DNA from 4 places in the Cytobacillus sp. FSL R7-0680 genome. Region 2 is predicted to be linked to each of the others. Evidence: riboswitches for the same ligand, from Rfam matches in the RefSeq annotation. Region 2 holds a riboswitch; each other region holds the start of a gene.
What was found. A riboswitch is a leader RNA that binds a small molecule or an ion and turns the genes downstream of it on or off. The one in region 2 is predicted to bind thiamine pyrophosphate.

Region 1 (5,714 bases), 2.3 Mb from region 2:
GCCATTAGGATCGGCATCTATCGGTCAAGTCCATTATGGTGTCCTCCATTCTGGTGAAAAAGTAGCTGTTAAGGTACAACGGCCTGATATTGAGAAGACCATGAGAACAGATTTAGAAATTTTGATAGAAATTGCTAAAATCGCAGAAAAACGGCTACATTGGGCATCGCAATATCAGTTAGTGGAAATGATGAAAGAATTTTCTAAAGCATTGTTAAATGAGTTGAATTATTTACTTGAAGGTCGTAATGCAGATAAAATTGCCAATCAATTTGAAGACAATAATCATTATAAAATCCCAAAAACATACTGGAAATATACGACGAAAAAAGTGTTAACTATGGAATATATTGAAGGGTGCGGCATCCTTGAAAATAAAAGTTTGGCGGAACAAGGGTTTAATAAACAACTGATCGCCGAAAGAATCGTTGAAGGCATCCTCCAGCAAATATTAGAGGAAGGTGTATTCCATGCAGATCCTCATCCAGGTAACATTTGTGTATTACCAGGAAATGTAATTGTTTTCATGGATTTTGGTATGGTTGGACGTTTAACTGAGGATATGAAAGAAAATTTAGCATCATTAATTATTGCCATGTTGCGGCAAAGTACCGATGGAGTCATTAAAGCCATCACTAAAATGGGTATTGTCCAAGATGATGTCGATGTTGAACTTTTAAAAATTGATGTTGATTTACTAAGAGAGAGATATTATGATATTCCGTTTAGTGAAATATCAATTGGCGAGGCAGTTAATGATTTGTTTTCCGTTGCCAATCAACATCATATACATATCCCAACAAACTTAACATTAGTGGGAAAAACATTGTTAACAATGGAAGGTATTGTTGAAAAACTTGACCCTAATATAAGCATATTAAAAATTGCTGAGCCTTTTGGTAGACGATTAATTATTAATAAATATCGACCTGATCATTTGGCGAAAGATTCGCTAGCTCATATCGGGGAGTATTTTGATATTCTAAAGGAAGCGCCGTATAATTTGAAAGATTTGATTGCCCTTATCAAAAAGGGAAAAATCCCGCTCGAACTGAATTTGCCAAACAGTGAAAAATTTCTAACGAGAATTGATCGTATCAGCAACCGGCTAGCATTTAGTATCGTGTTGCTAGCATTTTGCATTATAATGGTGGGTTTAATTATCGGTTCCGCCCTTGGCAGGCAATCATCTCTCCTATGGAATATACCAGCAGTAGAAATCGGCTTCGTCATTGCGATATTAATGTTCTTATTTCTTATATACACCATCATTAGAGCAGGGAGATTCTGACGACTCTCTGCTTTTTGTTTTGGGTAGAATTTTTCTGATTTCACTACACAAGCAATTCATGGTGAGAATATAGTGTAGAGAGGTGAACGGTTTTGTCAATAAACGTTAATGTTGCTTATGGTTAATACAAAAATTCTCATTGGCAGTCCAATTAATCAAGAACCCGATATTTTAAAAGAGTTTCTGCTATCCTTAGCCAATTTAAAAACGGATACAATGGAGATTCATTATCTTTTCATAGATGATAATCAGAATGAAGAATCAAGTAGACTACTACGTCATTTTGCCAAATGGAAGAAAGATGTTGCGATTTTATCCGCAAAAGAAGATAGTATCTATATTCGTACCGACTTTACCCATTTCTGGAATGATGCTCTCATCTGGAAGGTTGCTCGCTTCAAAGATATGCTTATTGAGCAGGCGAAATTTGAAGAATTTGATTATTTGTTTTTAATTGACTCTGATTTGCTTTTACACCCGAATACCCTTCATACACTTATTTCCACGAAAAAAGAAATTGTTTCAGAGGTATTTTGGACGGCTTGGCAAGAGGGGACAATTCCTTATCCGCAGGTGTGGTTAACAGATGAATATACCCACTGGAGACAGGCGGATGAAGGTGCCATAACAGACGAAGAAAAGGCCGTTCAAACCGAGGCCTTTATTCAACAGTTACAAACTCCAGGTGTTTATGAAGTAGGAGGATTAGGTGCGTGCACGCTAATTAGCAGGAAAGCTTTGTTAGCAGGTATTCATTTTAGTAAAATTAAAAATCTCAGTTTTTGGGGAGAAGATCGACATTTTTGTGTGAGAGCTGTGGCATTAGGACTGGATCTACATGTAGACACACATCTGCCAGCTTATCATATTTATCGTTCTTCTGACCTTACAGGCATACCCGCATTTAAAGAAAAATGTCAGTATGCTTATAGCGAACTACCTATTTATCCAGAAAAAGCAGAAAGCCATCAAATTCGCTTATCGATGATTGTGAAGAATGAAGAAGGTCGTTATTTACAAACGATGTTAAAGAAAGTAAAGCCATTTATCGATGAAGCTGTGATTATAGATGATGCTAGTACTGATCAGACTATATCGATTTTCTTGCAAGAACTAAAAGGTATGCCAATTAAATTGGTCAAGAATGCAAGCTCCCAGTTTGCCAATGAAGTGGAACTAAGAAAACAACAGTGGTTAGAAGCAACGAATGGTTTTTTAGGTTGGGTATTAAATCTTGACGCAGATGAATGGTTTGAGGAGAGTTTTATTGATTATATTGATGACTTTGTTAAACAGGATACTATCGACCTGTACTGTTTTAGACTGTATGATATGTGGGATGAAGACCATTATCGTGAAGATGAATACTGGCAAGCACATTTCTTATACCGTCCATTTCTAGCAAGAGTTAGATCAACCTTTCAGCCTGTCTGGAAAGAAACACCACAGCATTGTGGGAGATTTCCAGAAAACATCTTCCAACTTACCCACAGTTTATCCACAATACGAGTCAAGCATTTAGGCTGGGCAAAAGAAAAAGATCGATTAGAAAAATATGAGAGATATAAGCTGCTTGACCCGAATAGCCTCTACGGTAATGAGAAACAATATGAATCGATTCTAGATAAGAATCCCCGTTTAAAACAATGGTGAGAAACATAAAGCAAATGGTCAGTTTCGAAATGAACTTCGATTCATAGCTAGGAAACTATTTGTATGCTAAACTAAAAATAATTAAAAATTGTTGCAGGGGGACTCAGAAAATGAGTTGAGAAGGTTAAAACCTGACCCTTAGAACCTGTTCGTTAAGACGATCGTAGGGAGCATCTTCCAACTATATGCATATGTATGGTAGGCTCTCCATTTTCGGGGAGCCTTTTGTTTTGTTTCCCTGAACATTTTTAATTACATCTATTGAAAAGAGGGAATAGCGTGAGAGAAGAAGTCGTGTTAGTAACAGGAGCAAGTCGTGGATTAGGAGCTGCAATTGCTGAAAAGTTTGGTAAGGAGGGCTACAAAGTAGTCGTTAATTATTTTAATAATAAAGAAAAAGCAGATGCAGTAGTTGAAAAAATCGGACAAGATCGTGCATTGGCTATCCAAGCTGATGTAAGAGATCATCAAGCAGTAAAAGCAATGGTAGCAGACACAATTGCTCATTTTGGTCGCTTGGATATCGTTGTAAATAATGCATTAGTTCAATTTAAATTTGATCCTGTGGCACAGGCGAAAGTAGAGGAATTATCTTGGGCTAGCTATCAAACCCAGTTTGAAGGCGCGATAAAAGCAAGCTTAAATGTTGTTCAATCTGCTCTTCCGGCTCTAAAGGATTCACAGCAAGCCCGTGTGATTGGTATTGGCACGAATCTTTACCAGAACCCAGTCGTTGCCTACCATGAATATACAACAGCCAAAGCGGCATTAATTGGCTTTACACGCAATATGGCCAAAGAGCTCGGACAGTATGATATTAATGTGAATATGGTTTCCGGTGGATTATTAGAAACAACGGATGCAAGTGCTGTTACTACCCCTGAGGTATTTGCGATTGTGGCTGATAACTCTGCTATCCGCCGTGTGACAAAACCAGAAGACGTAGCAGAAGCCGTTGTTTTCTTAGCCTCTCCAGGCGCTAGAGCGATTACGGGACAAAATCTAGTCGTTGATCATGGATTGACGATGAACTAAGATAAAAAAGGTCGTCATCTTTGTTTATGGCGGCCTTTTTCAATAAAATGGACTTATTTTGTAGGTTGATAAATCAGTAAAGAGCTTATATCAGCAAATGTGAGACTAAGTCGAAGCTAAACTCCAATTTATTCGCAGAAAAGGATATTTTTAAAATAACAACTTAATTTTCTCACTAGTATTTTATTCTACTAGATGTTAAAACGGTCGATTGAACGTTCAATCAGTATTGTTCAATTTTTCCTTGTTTATATCGATAGCCAAACATAGAAGATGCTTGTAGGTGAAACTTCAGCAGTTGCTTGCTCATCGGATCCGATGCTTCCTTAGGCATCTTATCGTTAAATCCAACAACTGTCACTGCACCGAGTAATTGATTCTGGTAGTCTAGCAAAGGGACGGAAGCCGAAGAAATCGATGGAATTAAAGGTTCGGTAGCGAAGGAGATTTTCGATTGTTGAATCATTTGCCATTCTGCGTTATCGATCGCTTCCCCGTCTCCTAGCCAATCTTTTGTCAGTACTGGGTTTAAGAAACTTAAGAAAATCTTCCCTGCGGCAGATGTTGGTGGTAAGCTTCCGCCTAGTTGTGTACCAATATGAAGTGGTTCATTCGAATGACAAATCTTTGTCGTAATAGGTCCGTTGTTTGTCCATAATGAAAACGAAACGGTGCAGGAAGTAAGCGAAGAAAGTTCCTGCATATACGGAGTGATTGCATCGGCAATATCACGACTACCAAAGGCGGCTGTACCATATTGAATCAATTTGCTTCCAAGATAATACAGGTTTGTCCCTTTTTCACGATAGAGCATGTTCAATTGCGTAAGTGTATTTAAATATTTATATAAATTACTTTTCGTAATACCGGTTTCTTCTTGAATGGTTGAGAATTTCATTGGGGTATCTTTTTGATAGATTAATTCGATGATAGAAATGCCTATTTGCAAGGATTGTATCATCGTACTACTTTTTTGTATTTCCATGTATGTAACTCCTCAATATGCTAGTCATGTTGAATCCTAATTTATCAGAAACTACATCAAACAACAACCTTCCTTTAGAGGGTTGGTAGGATATCCCTATAAATTCAGTATATATAAGAATAGTAAGTGAGTTGGCGATTATTAACTTGGTCAATGAAGGTGCTCAACTCACGAAAAATAGGGAGCGGTCAAATATATTAATTTAACCTTTTCCATTTTTTTAGCTCTTTCTGAACATAGGATAATGATTGTAGTTTTTCTTTTAGTTCAGCTACAGAGAGACGATAAGTATTATTGGAGTGATATTCTTCTACAGAGTTTGTATCAGTTTCTATTCTGGTATCTCGAGGAATGCGATAGAAGCCTTCAAGATCAATAGCTTTCGCTGCTTCTTCTTTTGTTAGTAAAACTTCATAGAGCTTTTCTCCCGGCCGTGTGCCAATTAATTCTAAAGGAAGGCTAACGTGAAAAAGTTCTTTAATCGCTTGTGCTAAATCTGTAATATAGGCAGCAGGCGATTTTTGTACCATAATATCCCCATTACAAGCATTCTCAAAAGCGTACAATACGAGTTCGACAGCCTCATCTAAACTCATCATAAAACGGGTCATTAAAGGATGCGTAACAGTTAGCGGCTTTCCTTCCTTTACTTGTTCTATGAGTAGCGGAATGATGGACCCCCTTGATGCCATGACATTTCCGTATCTTGTGCCACATATAATGGTACCACGAGCGTTAGCTTGTCTCGAT
Region 2 (5,714 bases):
ATCTTCATTAACATTTTTGTTCTTAATAAAATGAGGTGTCAACATTCGACTACTTGCCATTTCTCGAAATATCGCTAAAACTTCTAGTTCATCCTTCTTAAAAGCATTCAGTTCTTCTTCTGTTATTCGTTCCCGCGTTCGTTTATATATTTCTTCATCTACTTCTTTTGCTGACATATCACTTGCTTGCAATTCATCTTTTTCTTTATCCGATACTTTTTCTGCTGCTTCATTCGGATACTTTATTATCCAAAAGTCTTGTTTATCTCTTTCCGTAATCGCCTTCAAGTCTTCTTCCGTGTCTTTTTTAATCATTTTCGCTAAAAGCTCTGATGTCTGAATCATTTCTTCTTGAGTTGTAGATTGAGAGCGAGTATAACTTATGGCTAATTGAGGCTTATTCCCTACAACCAGTCTACCTTTACTATCATAGATCTGCCCCCTAGGTGCCGTGCTTGCTACTGGCACCTCCACTTCCCGTTCAATCTCTTTTTTATAATTCTCCCCGTAAACAATTTGAACAATACCTAAGCGGAAGATTAGAATCGAAAAGAGGATAAATACTGCAAAAAACATTAAATTAATCCGAAAAACCATTTTTTTATTTCTTTTCTTTCTTTTCTGCTCTCCCGCCATCATCAACACAACCAATCATCAAAGTATGAATGTTCTTAATTATTACTATATGTAACTATTATATTTCAAAAATATATTATCTATTAAAATTAGATTAATAATATAACCTATCTTACAACAAATATCCAATTTTTTCAATTGTTATGAAGAAATATTTGATAAAAAAAGATCAATTTTACACTTTCAGTAACATTTTCTAAAAAGGACGGTAGATGGTGATCAAATCAGGTATCCACTTGACTGCCTTTTAAGTGATGATTGTTCTTCATTTTTATTAGCTAAATAAAAAAATCGATTGTTAACCAACCGATTTTTTCATTTGACTCATTTGTAGTTTTTGACGATATACTACTGGCTCATATAACATGAATACTCCAATTAACCCAATAATCGCAAAGCTTAAAGGAATATAGAGTCCATATTGATAAGCGGTTGTAAGGTCAAAATTAGCAAAATGGTCCAATACTTTCCCAAAAAGAGCTGGCAGCAACACTGCGCTAAGAAAGCCACCCGTATTGGCGAAACCGGAAATAAGCCCCACTTCCTTTATATGAAAGGACTGTCTAACAACTGTAAAGGTTAGAGCACTCGCACCATTTGCATAGCCTATGATCACGAATAAAAGAATGAATAATAAATACGGTGGCTCTCCACCCAGCAATACTAGTGTGATCCAAGCAGAAACCGACAGCAACTGCACGATAACATACGGTAATTTGACACTGTCAAAAAAAGTAGATAGATAGGTTGTTAATGGCGCTCCGATAATGGCACCAAATAAGCCGTACATAATTACTTCACTTGCACTTGATCTTGATAAACCGTAAATGTCCATACCATAGGGAACAGCCCAAGAGCCAATAAAGCCAATATATGTGCCTACTACACCAAAATGACAAAGGAATGTCGCCCAAGCTTGGCGATTGACTAGTAATCTTCTTATGATGACTAATAACGGTTCATTTGTTTCTTTTTGATTTTTTTCTTCTTCCATTTGAAATTTCTTCTTAGGATATTTTATTAAAACAACATAGAGTCCGATACCGAGGGTGAATATTACGATGCCAACAATTAAAAATGGAAGTCTCCACCCTAATAGAGAAATGGTCGAACTAAAAGGAACTGTTGCCAATAAGAAACCTAAACTTCCTGTCATTCCAGCAAATCCCACTAGCATCGAAAACTCCTGCTGCTTGAACCAAATGCTCAATACAAGAACTAAATTGACCCAAATAGTAGCATCGCCAATTCCACATAATAGCCTAGCAAAGATAAGCATATAACTATTATCTACCGAACTATAGAGGATGGTACCTAGTCCGTTTAGCAGCGTTCCAGCGACTAGAAATACATTTGGACCAAATCTATCAGAGAATAATCCGATGGGAATTTGCAATCCAGCATAAGCAAAAAATTGAATACTCGTTATCAGCCCAATCGTTGCTGCAGTTAAATGAAATTCTTCCATTAATTGATCAGTAATTAAACCAGGTGCTGTTCTTTGACTAACCATAAATAAATAGGCTAAAAGTAAAACACCAAATACAACCCATCTGTACTTACTTTGTTGTTTATTCATTATTTAAACGCCTTCCTCAATTTAACATTCGTCTCTCATTATACGCTTATTGTCTTTATATATATATAGGAAGTTTATATGTCTATGAGGGTGGAGAAGTAGAAGTCATTTCTATTGACTAGATGAGTAGTTGGTGAAGATCTAACTTCTTTTTTAGGAAAATCCGATATGGCAAACTGTCTTAATTGCATAACAAACCTGATATTACAACGATTATAAAGGGTATGATGTTAACAGAATTGAGTTAGTATGAACTAACCTTATTCTGTTAACACTATTCCCGCTTTCATTTATGAAGTTTTATGCATATGTTTTATCACTTAACCACTTTTCTTGGGTATAAGCCATTTCCCAAAAAGCTAACTCATATTGACAGCTAATGGTAAATGCCATTTTCATTTTTTCTTTTTCTGTTTCAGATGCAATTTCAGCAAGCCGATCAAGATGATGAATTTGTTCCAGTACAAGTTTAACAAACCATTCTCCACCGTATGTATCAATCCAGGTACGATAGATTTCTTCTTTTGGTTTTGCCCCTTTAAAGCTCTGCCCAATATCATAATAAATCCAATAACACGGAAGCAAACTAGCGATGACCTCGCCAACTGTGCCTGTCTCTGCTACACGATATAAATGGGATGTATATGCATAGGCAGTAGGAGCGGGTCTAAACTGGTTTAACTCTTCTTCAGAAACTTTTAATACCTCCATAAATTTGTTATGTAACCCTAGTTCAGCTTCATAGGTACCTTGCGCATGCGAGGCCATTCTTGAGGTCATATATAAATTCTCTGCTTTAGAAGCAGCGATTGCTTGCACACGAGCAAAATGTGATAAATAGTAAGAATCTTGTAACACATAAAAGCGGAAACACTCAATTGGTAAATCTCCCTTAGCAATTCCTTTAACGAAAGGGTGTTCAAAATTCGCTTCCCATATATCATGTACTTCTTTCCTTAACGATTGTGTAAACGTTTCTTTTGTTGTCATCATTTCTACCTCTTCTCTTTTTTTATCGAGCATAAAAAATCCAGAAAAGCGAAAAACCACTTCCTATAAGAAAGTGGTTACTGTATACATCATTCATTTAGTTATAGTTATAACGTTAACTAAATTGATATACGCCACTTCCCTACGCTGGTATCAACCAGATCAGGTTCTAAGAGTCTTAAAGTTATTGCACTTTAATCTCAGCCTTTTAAAGGCACCCCTAGTGGATTTATTCAATTATGCTTTCAAAGTTATGTTATCATCTTATCAATAAATGTCAACCTAAATGGCAACTGTAAGTTTAGGAATTGAGCAATGTCAAGCTTCTCTTTCAGTAACGATTATGAACAAGTTGGATGAATGCTGTCGTTACCTAAACACTTCAACTGATCTAACACCGCGGCTTAAATTGGCATTGACTCAAGGATGGATAACTCCAAATATTCTCCATGCATTTACACTCTCCACCCTCTTCGCCTAGTGAAGTTTTTCTTTATAATGAAAGCTTACGACTTTTTATCAGCTAAAAAAATGTTTATACTAGAATTATGATTTTGGATAAAGAATGGGTGAATACTACTTGGAAACACATATTTTTTCAAAGGGAGAAGAAATCGCCAACGCGATCGTACACGGAATCGGTGCGCTATTAAGTATTGCGGCTCTCGTCATTTTAACTGTTTTCTCATCCTTATATGGAACAGCTTGGCATATTGTCAGCTTTGTTCTTTTTGGTACAACGATGGTTATTTTATATTTCTCATCAACTTTGCTACATAGTTTACCTGCTGGAAAAGCAAAGGATGTATTTGAGATTCTCGATCATTCTTCCATTTACTTTTTTATTGCTGGAACGTTCACACCGTTTCTATTTATAACAGTTAAAGGAACCTTAGGATGGACCTTATTTGGTCTTGTATGGGGGCTAGCAATTGCTGGAACAGTTTTCAAATGTTTTTTTGTTAAAAAGTTTTTAGTCTTCTCGACATTACTATATGTTTTGATGGGCTGGCTAATTATATTTGCCTGGGAGCCTCTGGTTACACACTTACCTACACAAGGAATGATTTTCCTCATTATCGGTGGTGTTCTATACACTGCTGGTTCAATATTTTATGTATGGAGAGGATTTAAGTACCATCACGCATTGTGGCATGTTTTTGTTCTTGCTGGTTCGATTATGCATTTTTTTGCTGTTCTCTCGCTTTTACCTTGAGCAAAATTTACCTCTTTATAAATGATCTGCAGATGGCTACTCTCACCACCTGCAGATTTATTAATATCAGTTTGTAGAGTTTTTATCACATTACTTGTTCTATATTAATAATAAACTACTACTTATAATAACTTCATTACTTCATAGCGAAAGCTCAATTTTTTATACCCTTGTTTACGATACATATCCTTTGGCGTGTCATTGCTGTCGGCTACAAGTATAACCCTATGATTGCTAAATCGCTTCATTACTTCATATTGCAAGCTTGCAGCAATCCCCTTTAATCGGTGAGCTGGTAACACACCTACATTATCAATTTCAGCTGTACACTTATTAAAAAATACTTGTAATGAACCTGCTGGCACACCATGATCATATGCGAGTAACTGTAATGTATCTTTTGCATTATGATGATAGGAATGCATGCTTCTATTAAGGTTCACATATTCCTCACCATAATCTAGATCAAAGTTTCTCTGCAATTGTAGATATTCTCCTAAATTATCATTTGTCACTTCCTCAACCACGATTTCGTTCTTTCTATCTTTATAGATAAATTGAAGAGGGTTAATTTCATATAACTCCTGACACCCGATCGTATAGAATTGTTGATAAAGGTATAATAAAACATCCTCTTGAATCATTTCGTCTGCTGGTAAATAAAACTTCAAATGTTCTTGTTTATGCTCTTTCTGATAGTCTTCCAAATACATTTGTGCCAGTTGAAAATCTTGCAAACTAGGATTTATTTTAAATTGGATAAAGTTTGCATCATATTTAAAATAGAACTGTTTTGTGCCATAGTGATCAAAATTGGCTTTTTCTGCTATTAAATTACCATCATGATGTATATCTCTGAAACTAACCACTGACCATCTCTCCCCTACTTATAGCCCTTAAGTATAACGATTAATTCCTTACGGTAAAAAAATACCTCTATCTATTTTATCATTTTTCACAAATAAAGAAGCCCGAACATTTATGTTCGGGCAACAACACCGCATTATTACAAATACATTTCGATACCGGGTCCAATCGGAATACCGAATAATCCAAAAATGAATAGCATGACTACCCAAATTACTAAGAAAACCATTGAATAAGGAATCATTAAGGAAATAAGCGTGCCTAAACCTGCTTTTTTATCGTATTCTCTCATAAAAGCAAGAACTACAAGGATATACGGATTTAGTGGTGTAATAATATTTGTAGTTGAATCGGCAATTCTATACGCTGCTTGGATAAAAGCAGGGTTATAATCAAGTAACATAAACAATGGAATAAAAATTGGGG
Region 3 (5,714 bases), 200 kb from region 2:
CCCAAGACGATGTCGATGAAGAGCATAAAGTAGAAGAAACAGTACCTTATAAAATAAACAATCCTTCAAAAATTGAAAAACAATAGCAAACAGAGTGAGGCCATTCCTCACTCTGTTTTGTTCTACTTTAAGATAAGCAAGTAATCTCGTAACAGTTTGGGTACTGATTCGACAAATAGTTCCTCAGCAATCATTCATGCTTGTAGTTAAAAAACATATTTAATTGCGTATACGTTTTTATCTTACTAGCTTGTTTAAAATGTCTTCCTTTTTTGAACCCTAATCTCTTTACACATCATCGAGTTGTGTGATACTGGTCAAGTTTATTCAAGGTTTACACAAAGAATGAGCGACCGTGATTTCCTATATACAAGTTTTAGGACGTCCTTTAGACAAAAAAAGCACCTCTACAAAAATATAGAGATGCTTTCGTATCGAATTAGAATTGAGCAGCAGCTTTAGCTACGTTTTGTAATCCTTCTTCAATAATATCTTGTGTACGATCTGGGTATTGGTTATGTCCTTCAATCACTACTTCTGACGGAGAAGTAATGCCCCAAAGGCTGATAATTGTTTTTACTAAGTTAACTGCCATTTCGCCAGCAGCCATACCTTCTAGTGAATAATCAGAACCTCTAGCATTTAAAAGCATCACTTTCTTGTCGCCAGCAAATCCTACTGGACCTTCAGCAGTATATTTAAACATTTTACCTGCTTGAGCTAAGTAAGAAACATAGCTGATCAATGGAGCTGGTACAGTTGAATTCCAAAGTGGGAATGCGAAAACGATTTTATCAGCATCAAAGAACTGATTTAAATACTTCTCAACTAGCGCCGCACCCTTTTCTTCTGCAGCAGTTAATTCCAACCCTTGGTTCTTTTTAAAAGTACCATTGATTGCATCATTACCATAGTAAGGCATGTTTTCTTCAAAAAGATTCAATTCCGTAATATCATCTGATGGATTTGATTCTTTATATGATTGTAAAAATGCATGATACATTTTTACAGAAATTCCAGCTTCAACTGGACGATCACTTGCGTTTACAAATAGAACTTTTGCCATTATGTGAAGACCTCCGAATGTCGTAATAATTTATTCGAAATACACTAAAATGAAATATCTCGAACCAAAAGTAATTTTAGTATATTAATAGTATCTTGTCAATGGAATAAGTTCTCTTTAACTACACTTATGATATTTTTTAGGTCTAAAGGAATAATTGAAGTAAATCTCGAGCTGACTTTTCTGGATTTTTAGATTTACTAATTGCTGAGACAACAGAAACACCTGCTAACCCTCGATTTTTAAGCATTTTTATGTTTTCTAGTTGAATACCACCAATAGCGACAGCAGGAATATCAATCGCTGCAATGATTTCCTCGAGCATACCTGGTGCTAATAAATCAGCATCTGATTTAGAAATTGTCGGAAACACCGAACCTATTCCAACATAATTTGCTCCTTGTTCTTGAGCAAGTTTCGCTTCTTCCACATTGGATACAGAGATACCAACTACCATATCATCAGGAACAATCTTTCTAACGACGGCACATGGCAGATCATCTTGTCCAACATGCACACCTGCTGCACCTACCGCTAAAGCGATGTCTACTCTATCATTAATAATCAGTGGAATATCCAATGGTTTTAATATAGATTGTAATATTTTCGCCTTTTCATAAAAGAGTTGACCATCCGCTGTCTTCTCTCTTAATTGAACGATGGTCACACCACCTTTTACACCACTTCGAACAATATCATATAATTCATTGTTTGCTATTTTATCATCTGTGACTAAATATAAACGGTAATCCATTAGTTTTGCCTCACTCCATCTAGCCATATGGCTGCATTCATTGTACTAATCGTATCCATTAGCTTCACTCGAAATGAACCTAACCCTTCACCGGCATGTAAGCTCTTAGCTGCGATTTCCCCTGCTAGACTCATAGTAGCCATACCAATAACAGCCCCGTCAAACCAATTTTCTGAAACAGCAGCAGCAGTTGCTACTAATGAAGCTGTCATGCAACCAGTTCCTGTTACCTTCGTCAAAAGATAATCTCCATTATCAATCACAACTAATTGCTTCCCATCTGTAATGACATCTTCTTTTCCACTAATAACAATGAGACAGTTTAGGACTTCAGCTGCCTCCTTTGCAAGTGCTTCAGGTGCTATTTCAATTGCCCCTGCATCAACACCACGCGTTTTTGTATTCTTACCAATAAGAGCAGAAACTTCAGAAGCATTGCCGCGAATAATGGACACTTTTATTGTGCTAATTAGCTCTTTTGCCTTATTTGTGCGATAAGTGGTTGCACCAACACCAACTGGATCAAATATTACTGGGGCCCCTTTTTGATTGGCAGTTTGTCCAGCTTTAATCATTGCCGCAAACATCGCATCATTAATAGTACCAAAATTAATTACGAGCCCATCTGCCACCATAGCCATTTCTTCTACTTCTAAGAGTTGGGTGGCCATAACAGGTGAACCGCCCATTGCTAGGGTCACATTTGCACAATCATTAATAGTTACTGTATTTGTTAAATGATGAATGAGTGGGGTATGTTCTTGTAACTGCTGAAAGACTCTCTCAACTGCTTCACTTGAAATCGCCATTATCTTTCCTCCATCTTTGCTTTGTTGTATAACTCATAAAAATGATTTGTCGGACCATGCCCATTACCGAGTGCTAGGCTATGCTCAATCGCTATGGAAATATAATTTTTCGCAGACTGTATGGCCTCAATAAGTTCTTCCCCTTTTGCTAACCCAGCAGCAATGGCAGATGATAGAGTACAACCTGTACCATGGGTGTTTTTTGTCTCTACTCTTCGACCATTAAACCAGTTGAAACTTTGTCCATCCCATAATAAGTCATTCGGTTCTCCTTCTAAATGTCCACCTTTTAATAAGACGGCTTTTGGCCCTAATTCATATAATTTTTTACAAGCTTGCTCCATATCATCAACCGTGCGAATTGTCATACCCGAAAGTACTTCAGCTTCAGGAATGTTTGGCGTAATTACAGTCGCAAGTGGTAACATTTTCGCTTTTAATGCTTCAATAGCTTGTTCCTTTAAAAGATGATGTCCACCTTTTGAAACCATAACAGGATCTAACACAATCACTTTTGGACTATAATGATTTAAACGGTCTGCGACGATTTTTACAGTCTCACTAGATGACAACATCCCGATTTTGACAGCATCAACTTGGATATCATCAAACACAGCTTCTATTTGGTCTTTTATAATATTGATTTCTATATCCTGTACCGAACGTACCTCTACTGTATTTTGAGCGGTAATCGCCGTAATGACGGACATGCCAAACACACCATTGGCGGAAAAAGTTTTAAGATCTGCTTGAATCCCAGCTCCTCCTCCTGAATCAGAACCTGCGATCGTTAATGCTGTTTTCATTGATGTAACCTCCAATAGCTTTATTCTTAATTAATACTCTTAATAAACCATATCCTAAAATTGCTCCAGTAAACGAGCTCACCATAAATGCTGGTAGGAATCCGAAAAGGGTTGCTTCTTGTCCTAAAAGTAATGTACTAATCGGATAAGTCGCTACTGCCCCTATCATTCCTGTTCCAACGACTTCACCTAGTGCTGAGAAGCCAATTTTTTTCGTTTTTTGATAAAGGAACCCTGCAAGTAATGCGCCAATCATACTCCCGGGGTAGGCAAAAACACTTCCAGTCCCCATCATATTTCTCAATGTAGATGAAAGAAACGCTTGACTAACGGCATACCATGGTCCAAGAAGTACAGCAGATAATACATTCGCCAAGTGCTGAATCGGAAAAATTTTCGCTATTCCAATCGGAATAAAAATGAGACTACTCGACACAGTAGTGATGGCTGCAATCGTTGCCGTCATCGTCATTTTTTGGATTTTATTCATAGACCTTTCCTCCTTTCGATAAAAATAAAAAAGCCGCTATTTTGAATAAGCGGCTTTGGTCATCATGATATGTATGACGTCACTCGCTTCCCTACGCTAGTATTAACTAGATCAGGTTCAAAGGGTTCATCTCAGCCAAGTATTTGGCACCCCTAGCATTTATTCATATATAAAAAAAATCCTCTACTTCCAAAAGGAAGCGAGGACGACTACATCGACACACTTCCCTCCACTGGTACAAACCAGATCAGGTTCAAAGGGTTTTGAACGGCATTCAATCTCAGCCTCTATGTGAAGGCACCCCCAGTGAAAACTTATAATATATGATGTCAATATAACATGAAATGATAGAAATGAAAATAAAAAACATTGGATAGAAACGATGTTGCGACATAAAACGTTATGATATGATATTTTATATATTATTCGGGAGGACAGTCTATGGAAGATAAGAGTATTGTACTTATTGGGTTTATGGGGGTCGGAAAGACATCCATAGGAACGGAATTAGCTAAGAAATTACAGTGGGGTTTAATCGACACGGATGAACGCATTGAACAACAGTTTGGGATGTCAACTTCAAAAATTTTCCTTGATCATGGTGAAGAAGTTTTTCGAAAAGCTGAAAGCGAATTGATTGAACAACTATCTGCCGAAGAAAAACAGATTCTTTCATTAGGCGGCGGCGCCTTTTTAAACAGTAAGAACCGCGAAATTTGTTTACAAAACAGTACCGTTGTCCTTATCGAGCTCTCATGGGAAAATTGGCTCGATCGATACCCATTGATTAAAGATACAAGACCGAAATTGAATGGTCTTTCTACTGACGAAATGTATCATCTCTACAAAGAAAGACAAGCTCATTATCAACCATATCATCTAAAAATCAATGTTGACGGGAAAACAGCTGAAGAAGCTGCTGAATTGATTGTTAGTGGGATAGGATAAAGCTTGTGATGATTATGGTTATAGTTCATTAGAATATTTCTTTTACTATCTAAGTAATTCGCATTATCCTAAACGAATTTATGAAAGCCGGGCACTCCCTTGCTCGGCTTTCATTTGTGTTTGGTTCTAAATAAATTGCTGAATAACTCCCTTTTTGTGAGGCGGTTATCTCTGGTTTTCTTTCTGAGTGACTAGCTAAACCCTTTTGCGAGGCGCTCTTCTCTGATTCTCCTATTGAGTGACTTACTATCCCCTTTTTTGCGATGTCATATAAATTTTTTTGTGCACAAAGTCCTTTGTTCAACTTATAACTGCTTACTAGTAGATTAAACCCATCAGAATACCGGTCAATCTATACGGTACTGTTACTTCACTTCATTACTAAATAATTCAACTATTTCTTCTTTTTTAAAACCCATTAATGATAATAAAAATAATTTCCACCACCATTAAGTGTATATTTCTCTTGTAAGAATCGTTGTATTGCGGAACTACTGATTGCTCCTCCACACCAATCATAAATCGCCGTCTTTGTTACTTTTTCTGATGGAAAAAGAATAATAAAGTCATTGATTGCTTCACTTAATGCATCATAAGATGAAATATTCCTCCTACATTTTGAGCAATGAAATTTGCGCAAACTCGCTCGCCTCATCTGCCCACTGCACTCTCGACAAACCACTCCTTTTACCAAATCCTCCGTACAATAATCGATTTTTCTAGCATAATTCTCTTCTTTATGATGACTCAAAAAAGTGTGAACAATTTTTGTATGAAATGGAGAGTGTTGAATGTCCATTTGATTTAGTTCTCTTAATAATCGTGGAATTTGCGGTGGAAG
Region 4 (5,714 bases), 2.3 Mb from region 2:
TACCTTTTATCAAGATTCCATAGTTATAATAACCTCCCAGTAAAACAACGGTTGGATGAGTTATCTAATGATGTCTTGGACATTTTAAAGAAGAGTAAAGCAGCAGAAATTAAAAACATCCCTTCCAAAATAGACTTAAAAAAAAGACTTAGCAGCTATTTAAAATTTAGTGATGCCCAATCTATTTATATACATTTCTTTAATGTGATAAATAATGCTGATGCACTAAATTGGAATAAAGAAAGACTAGAATATCAAGATGTCTTTCCATATATATATTGTATCTACTATTTTGAGGGCATCGAGTCGTTTAACTTAGTTAAGCATTTAGTTATTGATGAAATGCAAGATTACAGTCCCGTTCATTACGCTGTAATCAATAAAATATTTAGGTGCAAGAAAACAATCTTAGGTGATTTTGGTCAAATGTTGAATCCTTTTAGTTTAAATTCCAATCAATCCTTCAGTAACATATTTGATAGAATGGAATTTGTAGAACTGAAAAAAAGTTATCGATCCTCTTATGAAATTATCGCTTTTGCGAAGCAGTTTATGCCGGATTACTCCATCGAAGCAATTGATCGCCATGGAGAAAAACCAGAAATTATATCGTATACAAACCAGCATTCTTTAATTGATCAATTACAAAGATTAATCATCCAGTTCCAAAATAACTCGTTTAATCGTTTAGGTATCATCTGTAAAAGTGAAGCACAAGTAAATCAAATTTATGATGAACTAAAACAGTTTTTTACACTTAATAAACTAAGTGATACCAGTGAAACATTTGAGCAAGGGATAACCGTAACAACAATCCAATTAGCTAAAGGATTGGAATTTGATGAGGTACTCATTCCTTTTGCAAATGCTGATGTATATAAATCTAAATTTGACAAAGGCTTATTATATATCGCAGCAACTAGAGCGATGCATAAGTTGACTATACTGCACAAAAAAAGCGAATTAACTCCTTTAATTAAAAACGAGTAAAAATCGACCCCATTCTATAAAAGATTGGGGTCTTCTCTTTTTATCAATCAATTGTCACTATTCTACCCCTTTAGCAACATAACTAGAAGAATTCCCTTTATTTAAAGAAATAAAGTAACTATCAACCAACCAGAGCAGACTAATATAAAAACTATAACTATGTGTAAAGAAACTATCTAGAGGAAATAACTTAGTTATTACCGTTTTGTTTTACTTGATATTACTCTATATGCTTTATAGAATATTAATCAGATTAATGAAGGAGGATTTTTGTTTGAATAACTTATGTTTAAGTCTGGTTCATAGCTTTTCTCAAAAATAATTCATCGAGGAGAGTGTAATTAATGAACTTTTATATAATGAAAGATATACTGAACGAACAGTTCGATTTAAAAATTACTCACATGACACAACTTACCGATCATAATATATCTGCAACCTATTATTTAAATACATCTAAAGGAAGTTACGTTCTAAAACGTATTCCTTCCTATATTCAAGATACCGAAATAGAAGGCAAATTGGTTAAGTACCTTTACGAAAACGAAATTCCTGTAGCACAAGTTATTAAATCTAATCAAGGAACTTATTCATTCTCCATAAACGGGGAAAAATACCACTTACAAGAATATATAGATGGGGAAATTTATGACTTAAATAATGGAACTGACTGGTTTAAGGATGTATCCGCTCAAAATTTAGGAAAAATTCAACATGTATTATCTCAAACCCCCAAATTAAAAACAGGAATGATTAATAAAGAATTATTTACTAACAGTCAAATTATTAAGGCAAAAAAATCCTACCTCAAGACTTTTAAAAAAGCACAACAGTCAAACGATACGACAACTATGAAAGATATTATTAACCGATTAGAGTATCTAGATACAATTAATAACTATACGTTTGATTATTCTAAGTTTACATGTACTAATTCGCATGGAGATTATTATACTTCTCAAATCATATGTAAGGAAACAAAATTGTATACAATTGATTGGACAGACGCCTGTCATTTACCTGCATGTTGGGAAGTAATGATGTCTTTCTCTTATGCGGACCCTGTTGCTAAGAGTGGAAAAATTAAATCTAATGCTCTTAAACGTTATATAGATAACTATTCAAAGTGGTTTACCTTGAATAATTACGATTTGTTCCATATGCCATATCTGTATTTCTTTCAGCTAGCTGTTAGTAATTTTTACGAACCTTATGGAAAGTTACCAAAAGAATATTTAAAAATTGCTAGGCTGACAACAAAGCAGTTAGCATGGCTAAATAAGAATGTTGATTCTTTAGCCATGAAGTTAGTTTAAAAAACGTAATCTTTTGTCTTGTCCCTCTCACGTAGACAACATAAAAAGATGAACATTGAACGTGTGTCGATATTCAATCGGCACACGTTTATTTAGTTTCATATGACTAAATTTAGAATCATCATTACCTAGAGCTTATTCTCCTTCTGTTTAACACTTATTCAGTTTTGAGGTATCGAAAGATCGATTCTATAATTAGCATAAAAAAACAAGTTGCCCCAGGGTTCATACGAATCGGAGCTAGCTTTACGATTGGTAAAGCTATTTTGCTAAGTGTTATCGCACAATTACGAGCCACTCATGAGCAATTATCTTATCATGTTACAATTGGGAATAGCGAATAAGTAATTGCTAGTGGCAGGCACCATAGCAGTAGATATTGGCTTGTGGAAGGGCAAACCAATGCGAAAGAGTTTGTCCAGAACCCCTTTGCAGAAGATTGCTTATTGACCTTCTGTTCACCCACATATGGAAAGGCATTTTCATTCGATAGAGGACTTATATGACCAAGAGTAGGTCACGAAGAAGGAAACATTTGGCCACCTGATTGAATTACATCAAATTAGCGTCAAATCGACGTTAATCAGCTCTACACAAGGAATAAAGAGGAGTGTAAAAAGTAGCTTAGACGCTCCTTATTTTCCGAGGTAACTATAAAAGAGGAGTTGACATACGGCCTGTAGAAGCTGGAAGGCTTTAAGAAGAACATTCCTTCTCTTATGTGTTGATCAAAGGAACGAACTTGAATCACAGTATCCAGTTATTAGTTGATACGTTAAAAAACCGCACTGAGTCTTACGAAAAGAGCAACGATTATTATCAAACCACTTTTTTTGCGATTTAAATAAATGTTTGATTGAATTGTGGGCAAGGAGGCCGGCACAAGCGACCTCCATTTAACTGTATTTCTCTATTTAAAAAGCTGAATAATTGCTCTGGGAACGGCAAAAACATAGTCTGCTATTGTCATCGTATTTTCAACCTTGTCGAACTTCTCTTCGAATCGATTAAGGTATTTTGTTAAATGATTTGTTACGATTTCTCCTTGAATCGGTTCTACACCATTTTTAAAACGAATGCGAACTGATTTTCCTTTATGAAGATCTTCTGAATCCATGATTTGAAAATGGATATGCGCTTCAGAAGAGTTACCCGAGTTCCCACATTTGCCAAGTAATTGTTTTTGAAGAACTTCTTCTCCTTCTTGGACAATGATACTGTCTTTTTTAAAATGAGCAATCATACTATATTCCTTATGCGCATGCTCTATCACAATATAGTTGCCTGGGGGGTGTTCTTCATCCATCTGCCCTGGAATATTATCATCGAGACCATCAACCACTTTTATTACTTTGCCATTTTGAGGGGCGATAACTTCCTCTGCAAATGCGTAATAACTCTCATTTTTTTCAGGTCTACCATTATATGTAGAGCCATCCTTCACCTTTAATAGATCATACGCGTACCTTTGATGTTCATATACGTAATGGTAATTAATAAATTCATTTGTGCCACCCCAGAAAACAAACCAATCATCCATCACTGGCATAATGTATTCATTCTTTGTATAAATCTTATCTGTTTCTGGAAAGACAAAGTAGGGTTTCAAATAGAGACTGACAATTGTATATTTATCATCGAATCCAACCACAACTGCTTTTGCTTTTGAGTTATCTACCCATACGAACTGACCAATGCCTATGACATCCGTCCGTGACGTAAGATGATAACTACGCACACCTTTATTAAAAGCTGCGCTCATCTCAATAAATGCCGATAATGAAACCATTCCTTGAAACACTTTTGAAGTTGCTTCATAAATTGTTTTAAAATCTTCTCTTAACCAATGATCTATAAACCTATCAGGATCTATTGACCCTACCATACCCTCTACCCCCGTAAGTTTTATTAAGATGAAAAAATTAAACGATTCTCAAGAAATATTTTGCAATTAATAGTAAAGAAACCGCCAATAGTTACTTTAATTTCACTTAAATCTTCTAACTTACCTTTCAAATCCCCTCTTAATGCTAGACCTAAATTTTCATCCTGTAATTCACCATTTACATACAACTTTTCTCCGTTAATCCAATAATTTTCGATTAATATATGATTTCCATGATGGTTTACTTCAAAAACCTTCTTCATATCAATCACTCCTTGATTATTCTACGACTATCTAGGGAATAAGTTTCACAAATAATCTGTTTTTTTACTACCAAAAAAAGATTCTTGAATTCTGATGAAAGTCATAGTATATTCTAACCGAGGATAAATTTAATACTTCCACAAGGGGAGCCTAATATGGCTGAGAGTGAGCGAGTTCGTTCTGACCCTAAGAACCTGTTAGATAATGCTAGCGTAGGGATCGTGGTTTTGGATATGAGCAATACTAGGCATCCATCACCGCCTATGTATTGCTTTTTTTCATGACAAAAAAGTAATACAGGTTTACTCGTTCGCTTCTCTTTTCGGAGAAGGAGGAAAAACATGAAACAAAATAAAACACTTTTTATGGTGGAAATTGCTATATTTGCAGCTTTGGCATTATTACTTGATTTCTTATCAGGCTTACTGATGGGGAGATTTTGGCCACAAGGTGGGTCCATCTCACTTGCTATGGTACCGGTTTTCTTAATGGCCTTTCGTTGGGGTGTTAAAGGCGGCGTCTTAACGGGCTTACTATTAGGAGGACTTCAAATCTTAACAGGAGCTGTTCCTTTTCATTTCGCCTCTTGGATCATTGACTATTTCGTAGCCTTTGCTGTTGTCGGACTCGCAGGCATCTATATGAATAAAGTTGTGCAAAATTATCAAGACGGCCAATTTGCCAAAGCAAACATGTATGTTATTAGTGGCGTTTTCTTAGGAAGTTTCTTACGCTTCTTATGCCATTATTTATCAGGCATTATCCTATTTGGTGCCTATGCTCCGGCAGATCAACCTGTCGCACTTTACTCACTCGTATATAACGGAACATATATGCTACCTACCTTTATCGTATGTGCCTTAGTAGTTGTCATGCTTTACACAACAGCCAATAAGGTCCTTCTGAAAAAAGCATATTAATCATCTAAAGGCTCTGGGGGAACTCAGGGCCTTTTTTTCAAGTCAACGTTTTGGGGGATTTTCGCACGATGAATGAACTGTGGAATCAGGGTGACATGTACATCGGCGTGATATCCATAAGATAACCATGCAAAATGAAAGCGCCAAAAGCAGCTAGACAAACCAACATCTTCTCTTCTATTTTCTCCTTGAGACCGGCAGTTTTCTTTTTGGATTTCTGAGAGGGGGAGTAGACACATCTTTATCCTTACTTTTTTTAGCAGCACTTTTCTTCCGTCAATGTCAATCTAACGATGAACAATCTTGATTATTTATGAACTTGCAACAACTATTATCTAC

Region 1: linked by a shared signal. The riboswitch ahead of MKY26_RS19200 (3-oxoacyl-ACP reductase) and the one ahead of tenA (thiaminase II) in region 2 are both predicted to bind thiamine pyrophosphate.
Region 3: linked by a shared signal. The riboswitch ahead of thiW (energy coupling factor transporter S component ThiW) and the one ahead of tenA (thiaminase II) in region 2 are both predicted to bind thiamine pyrophosphate.
Region 4: linked by a shared signal. The riboswitch ahead of thiT (energy-coupled thiamine transporter ThiT) and the one ahead of tenA (thiaminase II) in region 2 are both predicted to bind thiamine pyrophosphate.

Annotation. Positions count from the first base shown of each region.
Region 1 is NZ_JBBPAO010000001.1:3,828,283-3,833,996, forward strand. Features, by position in the region: gene MKY26_RS19190 (ABC1 kinase family protein) at 1-1,291, shown strand, start outside; gene MKY26_RS19195 (glycosyltransferase) at 1,409-2,944, shown strand; TPP riboswitch at 3,030-3,131, shown strand; gene MKY26_RS19200 (3-oxoacyl-ACP reductase) at 3,224-3,979, shown strand; gene MKY26_RS19205 (IclR family transcriptional regulator) at 4,203-4,964, opposite strand; gene MKY26_RS19210 (polysaccharide biosynthesis protein) at 5,162-5,714, opposite strand, start outside.
Region 2 is NZ_JBBPAO010000001.1:1,498,727-1,504,440, forward strand. Features, by position in the region: gene MKY26_RS07460 (peptidoglycan D,D-transpeptidase FtsI family protein) at 1-639, opposite strand, end outside; gene MKY26_RS07465 (MFS transporter) at 935-2,215, opposite strand; gene tenA (thiaminase II) at 2,516-3,205, opposite strand; TPP riboswitch at 3,328-3,437, opposite strand; gene trhA (PAQR family membrane homeostasis protein TrhA) at 3,786-4,421, shown strand; gene MKY26_RS07480 (GNAT family N-acetyltransferase) at 4,544-5,290, opposite strand; gene MKY26_RS07485 (AbgT family transporter) at 5,428-5,714, opposite strand, start outside.
Region 3 is NZ_JBBPAO010000001.1:1,303,167-1,308,880, forward strand. Features, by position in the region: gene MKY26_RS06555 (hypothetical protein) at 1-86, shown strand, start outside; gene MKY26_RS06560 (FMN-dependent NADH-azoreductase) at 440-1,066, opposite strand; gene thiE (thiamine phosphate synthase) at 1,212-1,820, opposite strand; gene thiM (hydroxyethylthiazole kinase) at 1,820-2,629, opposite strand; gene thiD (bifunctional hydroxymethylpyrimidine kinase/phosphomethylpyrimidine kinase) at 2,629-3,435, opposite strand; gene thiW (energy coupling factor transporter S component ThiW) at 3,404-3,925, opposite strand; TPP riboswitch at 3,997-4,089, opposite strand; TPP riboswitch at 4,133-4,240, opposite strand; gene MKY26_RS06585 (shikimate kinase) at 4,367-4,873, shown strand; gene MKY26_RS06590 (nuclease-related domain-containing protein) at 5,292-5,714, opposite strand, start outside.
Region 4 is NZ_JBBPAO010000001.1:3,759,010-3,764,723, reverse strand. Features, by position in the region: gene MKY26_RS18850 (HelD family protein) at 1-990, shown strand, start outside; gene MKY26_RS18845 (phosphotransferase) at 1,335-2,306, shown strand; gene MKY26_RS18840 (M23 family metallopeptidase) at 3,217-4,191, opposite strand; gene MKY26_RS18835 (hypothetical protein) at 4,215-4,454, opposite strand; TPP riboswitch at 4,588-4,692, shown strand; gene thiT (energy-coupled thiamine transporter ThiT) at 4,797-5,375, shown strand.